Regions from separate parts of the Paenibacillus sp. P5_B5 genome, predicted to be linked through region 2. Evidence: riboswitches for the same ligand, from Rfam matches in the RefSeq annotation. Region 2 holds a riboswitch; the other holds the start of a gene.
The links. Region 2 has a riboswitch for S-adenosylmethionine ahead of AC1DOK_RS15400 (methionine ABC transporter ATP-binding protein). Riboswitches for the same ligand answer to the same signal wherever they lie in the genome.

Region 1: it holds a riboswitch for S-adenosylmethionine, as region 2 does, so the genes downstream of both, metA (homoserine O-acetyltransferase MetA) here and AC1DOK_RS15400 (methionine ABC transporter ATP-binding protein) in region 2, are expected to answer to the same signal.

The regions. Positions count from the first base shown of each region.
Region 1 covers NZ_JBFULK010000005.1:334,746-344,760, forward strand. The annotation lists gene AC1DOK_RS09305 (formylglycine-generating enzyme family protein) at 1-44, opposite strand, end outside; gene AC1DOK_RS09310 (DUF3055 domain-containing protein) at 69-362, opposite strand; gene AC1DOK_RS09315 (MFS transporter) at 466-1,665, opposite strand; gene AC1DOK_RS09320 (HRDC domain-containing protein) at 1,820-2,857, shown strand; gene AC1DOK_RS09325 (VC0807 family protein) at 3,023-3,652, shown strand; gene corA (magnesium/cobalt transporter CorA) at 3,721-4,659, opposite strand; SAM riboswitch class I at 5,033-5,158, shown strand; gene metA (homoserine O-acetyltransferase MetA) at 5,244-6,158, shown strand; gene AC1DOK_RS09340 (PLP-dependent transferase) at 6,205-7,377, shown strand; gene AC1DOK_RS09345 (trans-sulfuration enzyme family protein) at 7,374-8,573, shown strand; gene mqnC (cyclic dehypoxanthinyl futalosine synthase) at 8,853-9,998, shown strand.
Region 2 covers NZ_JBFULK010000011.1:54,622-64,636, forward strand. The annotation lists gene AC1DOK_RS15365 (MFS transporter) at 1-763, shown strand, start outside; gene AC1DOK_RS15370 (hypothetical protein) at 768-1,088, opposite strand; gene AC1DOK_RS15375 (hypothetical protein) at 1,341-1,478, shown strand; gene AC1DOK_RS15380 (DNA-3-methyladenine glycosylase I) at 1,749-2,312, shown strand; gene AC1DOK_RS15385 (hypothetical protein) at 2,299-2,526, opposite strand; gene AC1DOK_RS15390 (MetQ/NlpA family ABC transporter substrate-binding protein) at 2,691-3,482, opposite strand; gene AC1DOK_RS15395 (methionine ABC transporter permease) at 3,509-4,174, opposite strand; gene AC1DOK_RS15400 (methionine ABC transporter ATP-binding protein) at 4,171-5,190, opposite strand; SAM riboswitch class I at 5,324-5,467, opposite strand; gene AC1DOK_RS15405 (amino acid permease) at 5,653-7,047, shown strand; gene AC1DOK_RS15410 (DUF1796 family putative cysteine peptidase) at 7,275-7,895, shown strand; gene AC1DOK_RS15415 (YheC/YheD family endospore coat-associated protein) at 8,004-9,101, shown strand; gene AC1DOK_RS15420 (YheC/YheD family endospore coat-associated protein) at 9,279-10,015, opposite strand, start outside.

The sequences.
Region 1 (10,015 bases), on a different contig from region 2:
GGTCTAGACACAGAACAGCAAGATTGCGTTTCGTAAGCCACAATTTTCTCCACCTTTAGAACCAAAGATTAAATATCGGTAAAATTAATAGTACCAACAATATCGCCGAGGAATTCACGTAATTCATCTGCTTCTTGTTCCGTAACCTTGAATGCATGCTCGAGATAGCCTTCTTCTGCTATATCATCGGGACCAAGAATAGCACTTCTTCCGGATTGCATATCAATGACAATTTTTTTACCAAAAAAGCTATTGGTAGACATCAGCGCTAAGTCGAACCGACGTAAGGATTTTCCCAGAATACATACGAATCTTGTAGTTGTTTCTTCTCTATAGTCATACAAATGCTGAAATTCTGACATACTTATGTTCTTCCTCTCATGTGGAAATTAAAGTTATTATAAATAAGTTTATTATAAGCCTTCCTTATATTATAGAGCAATGAATTCTGAAAATTAACATCAATTAGGTGGTTTTGTGAAGGAAACAGGTGAATAGGAGCGATAGGGCTAGAACACAGGATAAGAGAACGAAAGAAAACTGACTTCCTACAATTTCAATGCTATAAGCCGCAACAAGTGGTCCAAGTGCCGCTCCAAGAAATAGAATAAGTGAGTACAGATTAATCGCTAATACACTTGTCCCTGGTTCAGCTAATCGGGAGGTGAGTCCGACTAGTAGTGGGGTTGTTAAGGCGATACCTGCAACAAAGCAGATGCTGGCGATAACAATCGCAGTAATCGAGTTGCTATATCCGATGAGAATGGAACTGAGAAGGCTGAGTGACAGATTAAATTGTAGTAGACGAGAGAATCCAACTTGTTTTACAAGTTTACCTGCAAGTGGAGACATCAGTATTCCAAATAATCCAAAGGCTCGAACGAATAGAATATCAGACTGTGATAAAGAGAATTCAGGACTGCTAAGTCTTACTCCAAGTAAGGTATACATAGCTACAAAGGAGAACAGGATCGTTACGGTAATAAGGAATAGTGGATATAATCTGGTGTTTCTCATAATTGATCCATACTGATGCCATAAGGAAAAGGGACGGTGTTTAATTCTTAATATAAGCTGTGGAGACTTGTTCTGTTTGAATAGCAAAGCTAAGCAAATAGCACTTATGAAATACACGATTCCTAAAAAGTAGAACACATAGCTCCAATGAAAGGATTGTGTAATTGATCCACTGAGTAACTGACCAAATACACCTGCAGACAGCATGCCAGTACTGAGGTATCCAAGTGCTGTTATTTTATTTCGTTCAGGATATGTTTCTACGATGAAGGCAAGTGCTGCAGGAGCATAGGAAGCAGCAATTATGCCTTGCAGCGTTCTAATACTGATCATGGATAATAGGCTATGTGACAGACCAACTAGTGGCGTAATAGCTGCAAGTAAGAACATGCCGATAATAATGATGGTAGATGTCCCATATCGATCGGATAAGGCACCAAACACAATACAACCGATCATGTATCCAATAGAAAAAGTAGTTCCTGCCCAAGCAGTGGCAGTAAGTGACGCATTAAATTCATCTCCGAACAGGGGAAGCATAGGTATTGTAGCATATAAGCTGCATAATACCGATACAGAACACCACACTAACATGATTGTGATGGAGCGAGCTGAGGAACGAATTAGTTCTGCCGAAGGAATAACCAAGGATTAACACCTCCTGCAATTATTATATTGCAGTGAATGATGTCCTATGGTATTATTTGGATAACCGAAGAAATCGGAGGAAGCACCTCTCTTACAACCTGTAAGAGAGGTGTTTTTTTGTATTTCTTGCGGAACCATTAGGAAGAAGGAGGAGATGACTCTGAACTTGCTTTTTATGAATACACTTGAGAAAAAAGTAGGTGACAATCGCGTCATTTCAGCACAAATTGTAATTGGTGAGGACAAAGGGATCTGGCATGCGATGTGGAGCGAATCGAAGGAAAGTGGTCACGATGAACAAGAGAACTGGTATGAAGGTCAACACTGGGAGGAGCTGATTAGTTCGCTGAGAGCCAACCTAATAGGTAAGCTTTCAGAAGGTTATTTGCCGCTTATAACGGCTCCATGGGATGATTCTCAGCGCGGACTTGGTGAGAGGGCAAGATGGAATGCATTGTTACAATGCTACAGTGAATCGCATATTAACGTCCAAGTAATGGATAGCTTACGTAAATGGCGAAGAGATAAGGCTACTGAGCTTGCCAAAGCTCCTTATATGATTGCAACTAACCGCATGTTGGAAATGATCACTGCGCTATTGCCTCAAACGGCAGACGAATTGAAACAAATCCCTGGTTTTGGTCATGATAAAGTTACTCATTATGGTGATGAGATATTCAAGATCACGAAGGCAACGGAACGATTGACTACTTTTCCACTCACATGGGTTGAACATGAAGTGGAGCCCGTTGTTCTTCAACAGTGGATTTATGAGCAGAAGGAGCGCAAAATGAAAGCAGAGTATACCAAGACAGCTAGAAAGCGTAGATTTCTAGAAGCGATCTGGCAAGGTATATCCCTAGATGAGATCGTACAGGAATTATCCATTTCCCGTAGAGATGCTATTCTGATGGTAGAAGAAATGGATCACGAGGGCTATAATGTAACTCCTCTAATAGAGCTAGAGCTTGAGCAAGTGAAAGCAGAGGATAAAGAGCATGCTTGGCAGCATTTTGACCAGCAAGGTGATCGTTACCTTAAGCCTGTGTTTCAGGCGTTGTGTGAGCAGACGGAACTGAAGAGCAGTGATTCAGATCGTACCTATCAATGGTTACGTTTACTGCGAATTCAATATCGTAGAGCCAAAATTGTACAACAGGATAACCCCGACTTACATTCGCAAGCGAGCTAAAAAGATATTGCTGAAGAATGAGAACGGTTGTTTAGGCAGCCGTTCTTTTTTATGCAGGGAAAGTTAGAAAAGATTATTCATTGTGAAATAATCACACGTATGGTATGTTATTTTGTAATATTTTAACAATTAATAGTGGGTATTTCTAATAAGAGGGGATTGCCATTGCGTAATAAAATTGTGATTTTGGATTTGATTTGCTTCGTATTATTTCCTTTAGTTATTTGGAACTATAGTAGAAACTATATCGGTGATTATTACGCAATGCTGATCTCTTCGATACCGGGATTGCTATATAGCATTTATCGTTTTGTTTTAATTAAAAAAGTACATATCTTTGGCATTTATATGATTGCTAATTTAGCAATTGGAACAATAATAGATGTCATTTCAGCATCTGCCATTCAAATGTTATGGAATCATGTCATATTTTCCTATATATCAGCTGTATTTTTCATTGTTACTGTCGCGTTCCATAAGCCGATTGTACTTTTCTTTTCATTAGATTTTGTTGAAATGCAAGGATATGATCGCAAAATAATGAAAGAGAAATTCTATCAAAAAAGAATCTTATTTATTTTTATGGTTGTTACACTTGGATTTGCTTTTAAAGATATACTTTTAGCATCGATAAAAGTTGGTTTGATTCTAGAATATGGTGTAGAAGCCTTTGATAAGGGAATTATTATACGCAAAATAATGAATTGGGGTATTTCTGCGATATTATTTTTAGGTATTATTCATATTTCCAAGCTGCTTAAGGAGCAGTCCAATTCAAGTTCTTCTGTTGTATGAAATTTAAAAAAGCAGCTTTCCTAAATTAGGAACAGCTGCTTGATTTGTATATGTGGCGAAATATGAAGTTATAGCCAATCTTTTTTCTTGAATAGAATAAACATTAAACAGCCTAGTAAAGTCATAAAGCCAATTGCATATAAATCTGCATGCGGTACTTCAAGTAAACCAAATATATTGGTAAAGTTCATCCCGAATAATCCAGTAATAAATGTTAGGGGCATGAAAATAGTGGTTAGTGCAGTAAAGATTCTCATAATTTCATTCGCCCTATTAGCGACGGCAGACTGATAAGCTTCTCGTAAGTTGCCCATCAAATCGCGAAGTGTATCAAATGTATCTACGATTTTAACTGCATTCTCATGAATATCTCCAAAGTATTTCTGTAGTGGAGCTGAGATCAGCTTGAGATCTCGCTTATTCAAATGGCCAATTACATCACGCTGAGGAACGAGTGCCTTCTTGAGCCATAGTATTTCACTTCGTAGACCGACGATTTCGTTCAAGTGGGTTTTCTTAGTATGCATCAGAATATCTTCTTCGAGCTTCTCAATCTTATCCTCGATTCGATCACCGACCGCAACGTAATTATCAACGACAAGATCAATAAGATGATACAGGAAATTATCAGGTGCATTGACTTCTTCTTCCCACAAAATCGGCTTCAACATACGAACTTCATTAATTTTTTGCTTGGTAACTGTAATAATGACATGTTTATATAGAAAAATATTAAGAGAACGCAAGAAAATTTCTTCATCATCAAATCGGATGGAATTTACAACAATAAAGTAATGTCCATCATAAATTTCTAGCTTGGGACGTTGTTCTTCTTCACTTAGACAATCCTCAACTGCCAAATCATGCAATTGGAACATGGATTGTAGAATATCTAAATCATCAACCGTCGCATCAATCCAATAGAAACCATCTTCTGGTGGAATTAATGCAAGGGTGATATCTTCAATCAGCGTAAAAACGCCATTTTGGACAAAGCGTGTTTTCATAGGATACACCCCTTCTTTAACGAAAGGCAGGGACTACTGAAAACAAGCTCGGTTAAGAAGAGCAAGCATTACAGGTAACGTCCGCTGCGCTTTTACATATATGATATTTGGACTCACGATGCAACTGCCCGGGTCACCGTCCATGCTTTCTCTCCCCCTTTATTCCTTAAATAGATTTGATTAATTTGGCTAAAATATACGACAATCAGACATTTCTTGTTGTCTTCTCGAATACTTGTTTAGTATATACCTACATTTTCCACAGTACAAGGAGTAAAATGAGGGAATTTATGTCTGTGCTTGACAAGTCTTATTTAAATTACTTGACTTTTCAGTAAGAATAAGTAACATTAAATACAAATTAATATTAACTTTCTTATCAAGAGTAGGTGGAGGGACTAGCCCGATGATACCCGGCAACCGGCATTTTTCCTAGTGAAAATCGTACGGTGCTAATTCTTGCGGAAGCGCCAATCAGGTGTTTTTTGGGAGATGAGAGAGGGCACAATAAGTACGGTTATTGGTGACCTTTCTCTTTAAATGAGGAAGGTCTTTCTTATTTTATTTATAAAGGAGTGTGTAACATGCCTGTTAAAGTTCCTGATCATTTGCCAGCCAAAGAAATTCTACAAACTGAGAACGTATTCGTGATGGATGAATCGCGTGCTTTTCAACAAGATATTCGTCCCTTACGCATTGCGTTACTTAATTTAATGCCAACCAAGGAAACTACAGAAACACAAATACTTCGGTTGCTATCAAATACACCTTTGCAAATTGAGTTTGTGCTGCTGCATCCCAAGACACATATATCTAAGAATACATCGCAAGAGCATTTATCTCTTTTCTATAAAACATTTGAAGATGTGAAGGATGAACAATTTGACGGACTCATCATTACCGGTGCACCAGTTGAACAGATGGATTTTGAAAAAGTGACGTATTGGGAAGAGCTTCAAGAGATCATGGACTGGAGCAAGACGAATGTCACTTCAACTATGCATATATGCTGGGCTGCGCAGGCAGGTCTGTATTATCACTATCAAGTTCCTAAGTATTCACTTAAAGAGAAAATGTTTGGTGTATTTCCACATTCGATTAATCAAAGTCATATAAATTTAATGCGCGGATTCGATGAAGTGTTCTTCGTACCACAATCCCGTCATACGGAAGTGCGTCATGAGGATATTGCACAGCTTGCTGAATTAGATATTTTATCGGAATCCGAAGAATCTGGTGTTTATCTGGTCGCTTCAAAGGACGGTAAGCAGGTCTTTGTAACCGGACATTCAGAATATGATCCGTATACACTCAAATGGGAATACGATCGTGATGTAAATAAAGGGCTGGAGATTGCGCTGCCATGTAACTATTATCCGAATGATGATCCAACTCGTACCCCAATGATCACTTGGCGTGCTCATGCCAATTTATTATTTTCGAACTGGCTTAACTATTATGTATATCAAGAGACACCTTATGATTTAGTTCGTAAATAAGGACAAACAACCCGTCCATACAATAGATGATCGGAGTAGATGATAGATGAAAATAGAGAGTAGGTTAGCGCAAATCGGCTCGATTTCCGAGCCAATAACAGGAGCGGTTTCCTTTCCTATTTATCAGGCGACCGCTTATCGCCATCCTAAACTAGGACAGAGTACCGGATTTGATTACGCTCGTACGAAGAACCCAACACGAACTGTACTTGAGGATGCAATTGCAGAACTTGAGTCGGGTGATAGGGGATTCGCGTTATCATCTGGTATGGCTGCGTTACAAACGATATTTGCATTGTTTTCTCAGGGTGATCATCTCATTGTTTCAGTGGATTTATACGGTGGTACATATCGGTTACTTGAACAAATTATGTCGCGGTTTGGTGTACTTGCATCTTACGTAGACACCAATGATATAACTGAACTAGAAACAGCTTACCGCCCGGGCAGCACGAAAGCGATCATCATTGAGACACCTACAAATCCACTAATGATGGTAACTGATTTGGCAGCTGTATGTAATTGGGCTAAGGGTAAAGAGCTACTAACGATTGTTGACAATACACTGTTGACTCCGTTCCTGCAGCGTCCACTTGAGCTTGGAGCAGATATCGTTGTGCACTCAGCAACTAAATATCTTGGCGGGCACAATGATGTGCTTGCAGGGTTAATCGTAACTAAGGGCGCTGAATTGTCAGACAAAATGTTCTTTTTGCAAAACTCAATCGGGGCGGTTCTAGGGCCTCAGGATTCATGGCTGCTAATGCGTGGAATGAAAACATTAGCACTTCGGATGGAACGGCATGAGTCCAATGCGACAGAGCTTGCTAACTATTTACTCGCCCATCCACTTATCACGGATGTGTATTACCCAGCTCTAGAGACGCATCCTGGTTATGCGATTCAGTGTAGACAATCACGTGGCAACACGGGGATATTATCATTCAAGGTTGCGGATGCCCGTTTAGTTGAACCGCTTCTTCGCCACATTAAGCTTATTGCATTCGCTGAGAGCCTTGGCGGAGTTGAGTCTCTAATGACGTATCCTGCAGTACAGACACATGCTGATATACCTGTAGAGATTCGTGAACGTATAGGTGTAGATGATCGATTACTACGTTTCTCTGTTGGCATTGAGCACATCGATGATCTTAAAGCTGATCTTGCGTATGCGCTTGATATGGCTCAAGGGGAGCTTGCTGGAGGTGAACTCGGATGAGTGAAGAACACAATGAGATGCAACCATTAAAGGATTTGGAAGAGGAACGCAAAGATTATGGCTTTGGTACGAAGCTATTACACTTTGGCGGGGAAATCGATAAAGTAACCGGGGCTTCTTCAGTGCCTATTTATCAAGCCTCAACCTTCCATCATTTTGATATCGATCACCCTCCGGTGTTCGATTATACGAGATCGGGAAATCCTACACGTGAAGCGGTAGAGGATCACATCGCTTTATTAGAAGGCGGCAAACGTGGTTTAGCCTTCGCATCAGGAATGGCTGCGATTTCGTCAGCATTCATGATTCTATCAGCAGGGGATCATGTGATTTGTACAGAAGACGTGTACGGCGGAACTTATCGATTCTTATCAACCATTATGAATCGGATGGGAGTAGAAACTACGTTCGTCGATATGACGAACTTCGAAGCTGTGAAAGCAGCCTTGAAGCCAAATACCAAGGCTGTGTTCATGGAGACGCCGTCGAACCCGACACTCCGGATTACGGATGTCTCAGCTGTAACGGCATGGGCGAAGGAGCATGGGCTGATTACCATGCTCGACAATTCCTTCATGACGCCTTATCATCAGCGTCCAATTGAACAAGGCGTCGACATTGTGCTACACAGCGCGACGAAATTCTTAAGCGGGCACAGTGATGTACTCGCAGGGCTTGCTGTCATGGCTAATGACGAGCTTGGCAATCGGATGAAGGCCATTCAGAATGGCATGGGCAATGTACTTGGCATGATGGATTCCTGGCTGCTGATGCGCGGCATGAAGACGCTTAAAGCACGGATGGACGGACATGAGCAGTCCGCACGTGTACTTGCGGATTGGCTTTCGCAGCGCTCCGATATTGCTGCGGTATATTACCCAGGGCTGCCAGAACATCCTGGCCGCCAAATCCATGAGCGCCAATCGCTTGGCTATGGCGCAGTTGTCTCGTTCGACGTTGGTTCCGGCGAACGTGCTAGGAAGCTACTGAACGCTGTGCGCGTTCCGTTAGTCGCTGTCTCGCTCGGCTCGGTTGAGAGCATTTTGTCATATCCAGCGATGATGTCTCATGCCTCAATGCCTCGCGAAGTGCGCAGTGCCCGCGGGATTACAGATGGGCTACTGCGATTCTCAGTAGGGCTAGAAGATATATCCGACATTCTAGCCGACCTTGACCAAGCACTCGCTAGAACTTGAGTTAGATCATATACAAACAACCAGCCAAGAAGATAGGGAATGATCCGATGATCCCTTTCTTCTTGGCTGGTTTATCTGTTACAGCTATCGAATACAATGACACCAATCTTACACTCTTGTAAGTTAGTCGTAAGGATTAGAATCTAGGAAATAGAAGGAAGAATTACTCTTGAATATAGCAACAAGTGTATAGGATATGTTACGATGATTAAAGAAATGTAAAAGGAACGTATGATGAACTTATTAATCATATAAATAGAAAGAATGAGGTGTGTTTTGTTGAAACCGATTGAACGCATATTACATAAAGCTGTTTCAGGCGGCCGTATCGATATCGATGAGTGTATAACGCTGTTTGAGTCTGATCAAGTTGAAGCAATGGGACATGCTGCTAATCAGATTATGCATAAGCATCACCCTGATCCGATAACAACCTTTGTCATTGGAAGAAATATTAATTACACCAATATATGTGACACTTATTGCAGGTTCTGTGCATTCTATCGTGCTCCAGGCTCTAAGGATGGTTATGTACTTCCCGATGAAGTGATTTTCCAGAAGATCCAAGAAACGCTGGATGTCGGGGGGTCAGAGATCTTGATGCAGGGTGGCACGAATCCGGACTTACCTTTCTCCTATTATACGGATTTACTACGTGCGATTAAGCAACGGTTCAACATTACGATGCATTCCTTCTCTCCTGCTGAAATCGTGAAGATGCAGGAAGTTTCAAATGGTCTCTCACTCGAAGAGGTTATACGTGAGCTTCATGTCGCTGGTCTTGATTCACTTCCTGGTGGAGGCGCAGAAATTCTGGATGACCGTACTCGTCAGCGTATTTCTAGGCTCAAAGGATCATGGCGCGACTGGATGAATGTGATGCAAACCGCACACAAAATCGGCATGAATACAACGGGTACAATGGTCATCGGCTTAGGTGAAACGATGGAAGAGCGAGCATTACATTTGCTTCGTATCCGAGATGCACAGGATGATGTTGCACTTAATGGCTGGAATTCCAAGGGTTTCCTTGCCTTTATTCCATGGACCTTCCAACCCGATAATACTGCACTTGGTGTAGCCCTAAAGAATGAGCGTCAAGGCCCTGAAGCTTATCTCAAGACTTTAGCGATTTCGAGAATTATGCTTGATAATATACCAAACTTCCAATCCTCTTGGGTTACGATGGGGCCAGAAGTTGGTAAATTGTCCTTACAATATGGCTGTAACGATTTTGGCTCGACGATGATGGAAGAGAACGTAGTGTCCGCGGCAGGTACTGCGCATAAGGTGAATATATCCGAAATCCTGCGTCTGATTCGTGAAGCAGGTAAAGTGCCGGCTTTACGCAATACGAAGTATGAGACTCTGCATGTTTATACGGATACAGAGCAAGCGGATAAAGATTTTGTTTTGCAAAATTAAGGCGATTGAGAAGATTA
Region 2 (10,015 bases):
CTTATACGGCATGTCTTATGGTTTAGGGTTTACCATCGGACCATTCGGAATCCCACTTATTAAACACGGAGTGTGGGTACCATTCGTTGTATTAGCATTTTGTTATTTATTGGTACTAACTTTACTCGTTGTTAAGATGCCTGATTCCAAAGAAGGCTTCGCCGTCAAAAGTACCAAAAAGATTAACCAAACTTATTCCAATGTGATTCGAATTGCTTGGTTTGCCTTAATTCCATCGATCCTCTATGGATTTATGGAAGCGTCGATGAACGGACAGTTCCCTGTATATGGACTGCGCTCTGGGTTTACGGAAGGAGCTGTTGCTATCCTGCTGCCGTTAATTGGTATCGGTGGTTTAATCCTGCAATTGCCGCTTGGTACATGGAGTGATAAGCTTGGTCGTAAACCTGTGTTACTGGTTACTGGAACAATTGGTGCAGCAGCATTTTTACTAGTTCCATTCGCAGGTGCAAATGTGTGGATAGTCGGAACCTTATTCGTAATAGGCGGAGGCATGGTTGGCTCCTTCTTCTCACTTGGTATGGCGTATGCGGCAGATATACTGCCGAAAGAATTGTTACCTAAAGCGAATATTATTGCTTCGGTGAACTTTAGTCTCGGCAGCTTAGTAGGACCTCTGATCGGTGGATTTATGCTTAATTATGTGTCACTGGCTTCATTGTTTTACGTTTTGAGTGCATCATTCTTATCTTTTGTATTGCTGGGATTCATACACCGAAGATCAGGTAGTGTGGAACTGTGATCCATTATCTCACTTGTTTCGGCATTTTGGATCTGTCAGTTGCTACTTCCATATCAAGCGAAGCTTTATGTAAATCTTCAGATTTGGAAGATAGCTGCTGTGCATATGGCTCCATAGTACTAAACTCAACCATATGTTTACGAGCTTCCACAATATCATGTTTCGTTTGCTCTATTCTTGCTTGTGCAGTTTGAATTTGCTGTGGATCAGCTGCTATTAAAGCATCATGAAGCATTGCTTCAGCACGTTGTGCTGCCATAATTGCACTTTCTGCATGTTCTTCCGCGTGCTTAATTGGTTCTTGATGTTGTTGACTTTCCGGCACGGTATTCGCCTCCTTCAATTGATGGTTCGCATCGCTAATGTTCCAATATGATGCACATCAATTAAATTGCACTAAATTGGCGGGTTTCATACCGAGCTTGTAGCTTATCTGAAACAACGGGAAATTGAATATTTCCTTGCGAAGTATTTCCTGGGTAAGCGCACAATCCGATCTGCTCACCATCGATTCGACACATACGAAATGTCTGTTCATAGCAAACTATGTGAGGATCGAATGGAGGTGACAGACAAAATGCCGAAGAATAAAGCGGAAAAAATAAAAAATCGTCAGAATAACGCATCCATATTGGAAGAGGCAATAACATTGAATTCTACGAAGGCGTCGGAATATAACCCAAGCATGAATCGTATATCTAAGAATAAAGTTTAGACAAGTTAAGATCTATTGCAACTTTGTTGTATTGTATAATAATGGTGAATATAGATATGAGTCATTCACCTAATTTATTCAATACACATGTGTTGCAATTTTTTTTGCCATAAAAGTTTCCTTAGGGGAAACTTGCTTGCTATCAACTAGTCAAGGCATCATTGTAAGATTCATTCATCAAAAAAAGGAATCGACAAAAACAACATCTGTCTGTTAAGATACGAACATGAGTTTCTATTCTTGTGATCGTTATGAAAGGTGTTGATTGGTATGGCAGTTAGGTGTGGGTGGGTAAATGAAGATCCGCTATATGTAGATTATCATGATCATGAGTGGGGAGTGCCTGTTCATGATGATGTTAAGCTATTCGAAATGCTTATTCTTGAAGGAGCCCAAGCTGGGCTGAGTTGGTACACAGTTCTGAAGAAACGTGAGAACTACCGAGAAGCGTTGGATCACTTCGATGTCCACAAGGTGGCGAGCTATGATGAAGCCAAGTACAATGAGCTATTGCAGAATAAAGGGATTGTGCGAAATCGATTGAAAATTCGTGCAACAATCAATAACGCACAGGCCTTTATTCGTATTCAAGAAGAGTTTGGTTCATTTAATCACTATATCTGGAGCTATGTGAACCATCAACCTATTCTTAATGAGTGGCAGTCATTAAGTGAGGTTCCAGCTTCAACTCCATTATCGGATGCTATAAGCAAGGACCTGAAGAAACGCGGCTTTAGCTTTGTTGGATCCACGATTATCTATGCATTCATGCAAGGTGTAGGTATTGTTAATGATCATGTGATGAACTGTGAATATAGATCTACGCATATTTAAGTTGTTGTTCTTGTAGGTTTGTCTTAATGAGATAAATACGTTTGCGAATATAGAAATCTAACGCTTTACCTTTCAATTGTTTCGGATGCACACGATTTCCTGACTCATTGTCAATGATCACAACATGACCCTCCCGATAGAACTTGAAAGTAAGGTCATTCCAATTATATTCATTCTCCTCATCGATAAAACGAAAATTGTAGCAAACTTTCATCATTAATACCTCCTTATAAGAACATTTGTTTGGTTTAATTATAACAAACATTTGTTCGTATTGGAAGATGTTTACACTAAAAAACCTCGAAAATATTTATGCTGGATAATCAGCATCATAATTTCGAGGTTTTGTTCATTTATGAAGAAAGGATAAGTTCTACATTAGAATGCTGGAACGATGGAACCTTGGTACTTTTCTTCAATAAATTTCTTTACTTCTGGTGAAGTAAGTGCTTTGGCAACCTTCTGTAGTTCTTCAGAATCTTTATTGTCAGGACGAGCGGCTAGGATATTCACATAAGGGGATTTTTGATCCTCAATGAACAGAGCATCCTTCACTGGATTAAGCCCTGCTTGGAGAGCATAGTTCGTATTGATTAGTGATAATTCAACATCATCAAGCGCTCTAGGAAGCATTGCCGCGTCAAGCTCTTTAATTACTAAGTTTTTAGTGTTAACTTCGATATCATTTGGAGTAGCTTCAATGCCTGCATTAGCTTTAAGTTTAATCAGACCTTGATTTTCAAGTAATAGAAGGGCACGACCGCCATTCGAAGGATCGTTCGGGATCGCTACGGTTGCGCCATCTTTTAGCTCATTGATATTTTTAATTTTCTTAGAGTACGCTCCGAATGGCTCTACATGAACACCGATTACGGGTACGAGATCCATTTTCTTTTCTCTGTTTTGTGACTCTAGGTATGGAGCATGCTGGAAGAAGTTCGCATCAAGCTGTTTCTCAAATAACTGGGTGTTCGGTAGTATATAGTCGGTAAATTCTTTGACTACTAAATCAACACCTTGCTCTTTGAGTATGGGCTTAATCATATTCAGAATTTCAGCATGAGGCACTGCAGTAGCGCCAATGGTGATTGTACCTTCCTTAGTTCCACCACAAGCGGTTGTAATCAGTAGCAGGGAGGCTACGAGTAGGGCGGATAATAGTTTTTTCATGAAAATCTCTCCTTAGATGTGATTTCTTATTTTTTGGTGAAACGAGTGACAAGCTTATCACCTGTCATTTGGAGCAGTTGTACAAGAATAATCAGGATGATGATGGTCACTACCATAACCGTAGTATCAAAACGCTGATAACCATAGCGTATTGCAAGATCACCTAATCCGCCGCCGCCAACAAATCCTGACATGGCTGTATAGGATACGAGGGTAACTGTCGTAATCGTTATTCCTGCCCATAAGCCTGGTCTAGCTTCGCGAAGCAGTACACGGAAAATGATCTGCATATTCGATGCGCCCATTGCTTGTGCTGCTTCGATAACACCTCGATCAACTTCTCGCAAAGCAGTTTCCACAAGTCTCGCAAAGAATGGTGTAGCTGCAAAGACAAGTGGAGGAATCGCGGCTTGCACCCCAATCGATGTTCCAACGAGTTGCCGAGTAATAGGGATAACCGCAATCATTAGAATAATGAATGGTACAGAGCGCAGAATATTAATAATAAAGGATACGATTCTGTATAAGACTCGTGACAAGCCTTGTTTACTGGATGTCCAGAATAGAAGGACGCCAATCGGTAAACCAATGATAAAAGTAAATAAGGAAGAGAAAATCAGCATGATTAGGGTATCGATAGTTGCTTGTCCAATATCTGTCCAGTTAATGGAGCTTAACAGATCTAAACTCATTTCATCACCTCCACATGCAGACCGCGATTCGTTAATTGTTCTATCGTCTGCTCAACGGCTTGCGTATCGCCCTGAAATGAAACGACTAACTGACCATATGGAACATCCTTCATCTTGGAAATCGTTCCTTGCATAATGGCAAAGGTAACTCCTGTTGCCTGTACAGTTTCAGAAAGAATAGGATAATAAGTATGCTCACCCAAGAATGTGATTTTCACAAGTTGGTGCGGATAATCTGATGAATATAAGAATGAATTCTGTTCTACAGAATCAGATAGCTCAAGAATAAACTGCTTCGTGACTTCATGGGTAGGATGTAGGAAAACTTCTGCTACATTACCTAGTTCAACGATCATCCCCTGATTAATGACTGCGACGCGATCACATATCGATCGTATGACTTGCATTTCATGTGTAATTAAGACAATGGTTATACCTAAATTACGATTAATATCAGAGAGCAATTGTAGAATCGAACTCGTTGTCTGCGGGTCAAGAGCTGATGTAGCTTCGTCGCATAGTAGAATGTCTGGATCTGCTGCTAAAGCTCTTGCAATTCCAACACGTTGCTTCTGTCCACCTGAAAGCTGAGAGGGGTATTTATTCCGATGTTCCTCAAGCCCTACAAGTTTAAGCAGTTCATCTACTTTATGGTTTATTACAGTAGTAGAACGTTTGGCTAACTTAAGTGGAAAAGCAATGTTATGCTCCACCGTAGAAGAGGAGAGCAGATTAAAGTGTTGAAAAATCATTCCGATCTTCCTACGTTTTTCTTGTAACTCTTTATGACTTAGAGAAGTTAATTCAATCTCATTGATACGTACTTTGCCTGAGGTCGGACGTTCGAGGAGATTGATCATTCGGAGGAGAGTACTTTTACCAGCTCCTGAATGTCCAATCATGCCGAAGATTTCACCTTGCTTAATTTGAAGATTAACATCTCGTAATGCATCCGTATGTTTATTGCCTGCTTTCACGTCTACATAGGTTTTATTAATACTTTCTAGCTGAATCATCATTGTTGTCACCTTCTTAGTTGTTATGTTTTCTACATGAAGAAACGATTATACCGTTCTCATAAACAGGTGCGTTTCTAAAATAAAAAAAACCCTATTGCGCAGAGCAAAAGGGTTGATCGTCATCATCCGCATCTCATCTGCCAGAATTCGATTGCTCAAATTCTGAAGGATTTAGCACCATGACATTATGAAAAATTAGCTTTAAGCTATAGCTACATCATAATCGGTTGCCGGGCTTCATCGGGCCTTTTCCCTCCGCCACTCTTGATAAGAAAGTTATTTTTAGTTGTATTTAACAGTATAGGCCGAGGTCAAAACAAATGTCAACCCTATTATTAATGACACCAAATAATTACAACTTATTTGGTAGGAATTATTCTTGATTCAAGCATTTATTCTAAGGTATAGTAAACTTTGTGAAAAAAAGTGAGAGTCACAAGGAGGAGTAATAATTACATCATGAAAGACAACAAACTTGGCTTGTGGCTATTAATTGCACTTGTTGTAGGCAATATGGTGGGTTCAGGCATATTTATGCTTCCAAGCACACTTGCAAAAGCAGCAAATCCAATGGGAGTCATACTAGCTTGGATTCTTACAGGATTTGGCGTTATGTTGATCGCCCTCGTTTTCGGTAATTTGTCAATTCGTAAACCTGAACTCAGCGGCGGACCGCAAATGTATGCCAAAGGCTTATTTAAAGAAAACTCAAAAGGAGCCCATGTTGCTGGCTTCTTATCTACTTGGGGATATTGGGTCGCAAATATAGCAGGTAACGTAGCCATAGTGACGACTTTTGCCAGTTACTTATCTGCTTTCTTTCCAATGATGACAAGTCAAATTGAACTGATTTCGATATTTGGTTTCTCATTTAAACTTGGGAATGCTATTACCTTTATAATCTGCTCCATGTTCTTGTGGGTTAATCATCTCATTATTATACGTGGAATTGAAGGAGCAGGTAAGCTCAATCTGATTGCTACCACTGCAAAAGTGCTTGGTTTTGCAATTTTCATTGTAATTGGCTTATGGGCGTTCGACAAAGCCAATATTACACCGATGATGCAGGATAAATTAGATATCGGTACTGGAGAACCTATTCCTTTTCTTAGACAATTTAGCTTAGCTTCGATGGCCACCTTATGGGCGTTTGTTGGAGTGGAGTCAGCTGTCGTCTTCTCATCACGAGCACGTAAGAAATCTGACATTAAGAAAGCTACCATTATCGGTCTAATCATAGCACTTTTTATTTACTTAAGTATCTCCGTACTTGCGATGGGTATATTAACACAAGACGAGCTAATGGCATCTAATAAACCGTTAGTTGATGCATTATCAGCCGTAATTGGTCCGTCAGGTAGCTATGTGATGGCAGGACTTGGTCTGATCTCCTTAATAGGAAGTGCACTTGGATGGATATTACTGAGTGCTGAAGTACCCTATCAAGCAGCAAAGCATGATATATTTATACCTATATTTAAAGCAACGAATAAGAATGGAGCACCTGTAAACTCGCTGTTGATTACAAACTTGATGACACAAGCACTTCTAATTTCAACATTATCGAGCTCGCTGGCAGGGGCTTTTGAATATGTCACGACTATTGCAGTACTGGCTGTTCTAATTCCGTATATTACTGCATCCATTTATCAGCTGAAAATAACTGCAAGTGGCGATACGTACTTGGGGCAATCTAAGCAGCGTAAGATAGATGGTTTTATCGCTTTGGCTGCTACAGCGTACTCACTTTGGATGATAATTGCAGGAACGGCTAATCTGGCAACATTCATCTCAGGGTTTGTGTTAGTTGCAGTAGGTATTGTATTTTATCCTCTCGCCAATAAAAAGTCTTGATTCCTTGGAATCGAGACTTTTTTGTTTGAGGAAAATATAAATTTATGCGCAGCGGTCATCTATCTATAAGCATCATTTTAATATAGTGATTTGGTGTTGAGTCACAATCATATCGGTAATTATGTTTATATTAATTGTATTTGCTAATGGCTACATTTACCCAAACTAAAACTCTGATATCGCATTTACTATATATATGATTCGGATTGATAGAGGAGGGATTAAATGTGAGATTGCAAGATTTACAAGGAACATATAACTCTGTGTTTAGCCTTGGTAGACGCTGTTTAACTGCGATTCATTTGGAGGAGAATAGACTACGAACATTTCCAGGAATCATAGATTGGATGGCAGCACCTGAGCTTTCTAGTATTAATTATTTGATTAAGCACCGGTTTGCAAGGTTTATGGAAATAGAGAATATGCAAGTAGTCGGAAAGTATAATCAGCAATTCATTGTATATGATGATTACTCGCATATTTACTCTTATCATGATTTTTTCATAGATGACAATACAGAACATCATTTACACACATATATGGAATTTAAACTCAAGTTAAACAAGCGCATAGAGCGGTTTCTAGCCTGTCTGGAGAATGATGAGAAGGTCTTATTCGTTAGAATTCAAGGGTTGTATCGAGATGTCGTTGAACTACAGAAGGTATTGGCGGAAACGGTCACAAATGACTTTCGTGTGCTAGTTGTCAATAATGGTACAAGAAATAAAGTCGTTGAACTAGATTGGAACATCGATAAGGTGTGCGTCATAGAAATCCCTAATACGGATGTTCATTCATTTAAGAATGCTCATCTGTGGAGTCATGCACTACAAGGGATTAAGGTGTAATGGACTTGAATATTTGCAGATTCACGTAACCGCTGTACGTCGAAGGAATATACTAGTAAAGACAAATACCTAAGGTATAAACGACAGACGACAGAGGGTGTTAGGATCATGCAGAAGCAGCCGGTTATTGGCATACTGACCTGGAGACAGGGATCAAGATTCAAAGAATCACGGTATTTACTTCAGCTCGTCAAAGAAGGGCAAGCATTAGGTGCCGTTGTGTATTTATTTTCAGCAAGTGATATTGATCAGAGCAGTCGCACTATCCGTGGCTATGTTCCTCATCAAGTGGGAGGGTTTCAAAGTAAAGTGTATCCTTGGCCGGATATTGTGATTGATCGCTGTCGGAATGGCAATCCACAGTACAAAAAAGTTCGAAATTCGAAGTTATTCACTTATGCTAACAACAAATATACCAATAAGTGGAATGCAACTCGGTTATTCATGGATACGAATGTGCTGCGTAAATGGATGCCGGAAACAGTTCAATATTCGAAAGATCAATTGCAAGAAATGTTAACTAAACATAAGATTCTTTATTTGAAGCCAGGGAACGGTACGGGTGGTAGAAGCATCATTAAATTAACTACATTAAATAACGCTAAGGGATATTCCATAATGGCCAGAACTCGTCAGCTTACGAAGAAATCAGCCATCTTCAATGATGAGAAATCTCTCATACGTTCATTAGATCAGTGGGTAGATCAAGAGAAAATACGGAATGGTATATTCATGATTCAGAAAGGGCTTGATTTAGAACTTGTTCCCGAGCATGTGGCGGATATGCGGCTTCTCATCCAAAAAGATAAACAAGGGGAATGGACAATTACAGGGTATGGTATCCGAATCGGCCCAAGAAACTCTTCAACTTCAAATTTGCATGGAGGCGGCAGAGCTGCTGTGTTTGAGGAAGTCATTTCCAAGAAATTTGGCAATTCCAAAATGGAGAAAATACGAGAGGAATGCTTCGAGCTAGCCTTTGAGGTGGTTCGAACGATTGAGACTCATTTTGGCAGTATGATGGAATTTGGCCTTGATATTGGTGTAGATACAGAAGGGAAGGTCTGGTTGATTGAGGTTAACCCTAAACCAGGAAGGGATATTTTCAAAGGGATCGGAAGAATGGATTTATATCGCAAATCATGCCGCCGGCCGCTTGAGTATGCCATATTTTTAGCCCATAAACGAAAGTCAGCTGCAAATTAAAGAGGCTGTGGGGAGATTTTCCCTTCAGCCTTTTACTTTGTTGTTATAATCAATTTCATAACTCATTGAAACCATTAAATTGAAACTATATATAGACAAATTAAACCGTTTTGATCTATATATAGCCTTGATTGAAGCAGCTAAAGGTATTATGAAATTGATTCGTTATACTAGTTATTACTTCATAAGAAAGAGTGAATATTTGATGATTTGCTTAACAGAAGGCCGAATCTTACCTATTTGCAGTGGAGAATTATCCTCTTTGGAAGGTTTGGAGTTCACCTCAATTAACCACACCATACCGCGTACATCAACAGCTAAATCGATACCTAGTTCAGCAAAATGAAATGGAATTTGCTCCTCGATTCCTTTGGCGATATCTAATGCGCACTTGCGTAACTTGGTTGAAATGGATGCATGATGCTGCTGCTGAAGATTAGACTTCTCAAGGGCTCCGCTAATAGTGCTCAGAGTTCCTCCCCGTGCTAGATTCGAGACGAATGTTTGATTCCCAGCTATTCTAGCTACGATGGAGGTAATACTCCAATTACCAGTTGATCCACGTTGTATAAGTGCACGGAAGTCCACGGGCCGACCGCTTACTGACATAATATGAATTCCTTGCTGGATTTGATAAGACTGTGATTTAACTTTGCCGCTTAGACTGCTCACAAGCTTCGTAAAATTAGAGTGAGTATGTCTTTGAAGTCCATTCAAGCTCGTATAGTCGGAGTGGTATGCGGTTTCATCGGCTCGGCGTATGCGAATGATTCTACGACCAAGCGATCCTTTGACAGGCTTCAAAAAAACGGTTGAATAACGAGTTAGCATCGTCCGAAGTATCTTAGAATTACGTAATAAATGAGATTCGGGTAAATAATGTTGTAATCTCTGATCACGATTAAGAGCGTCGA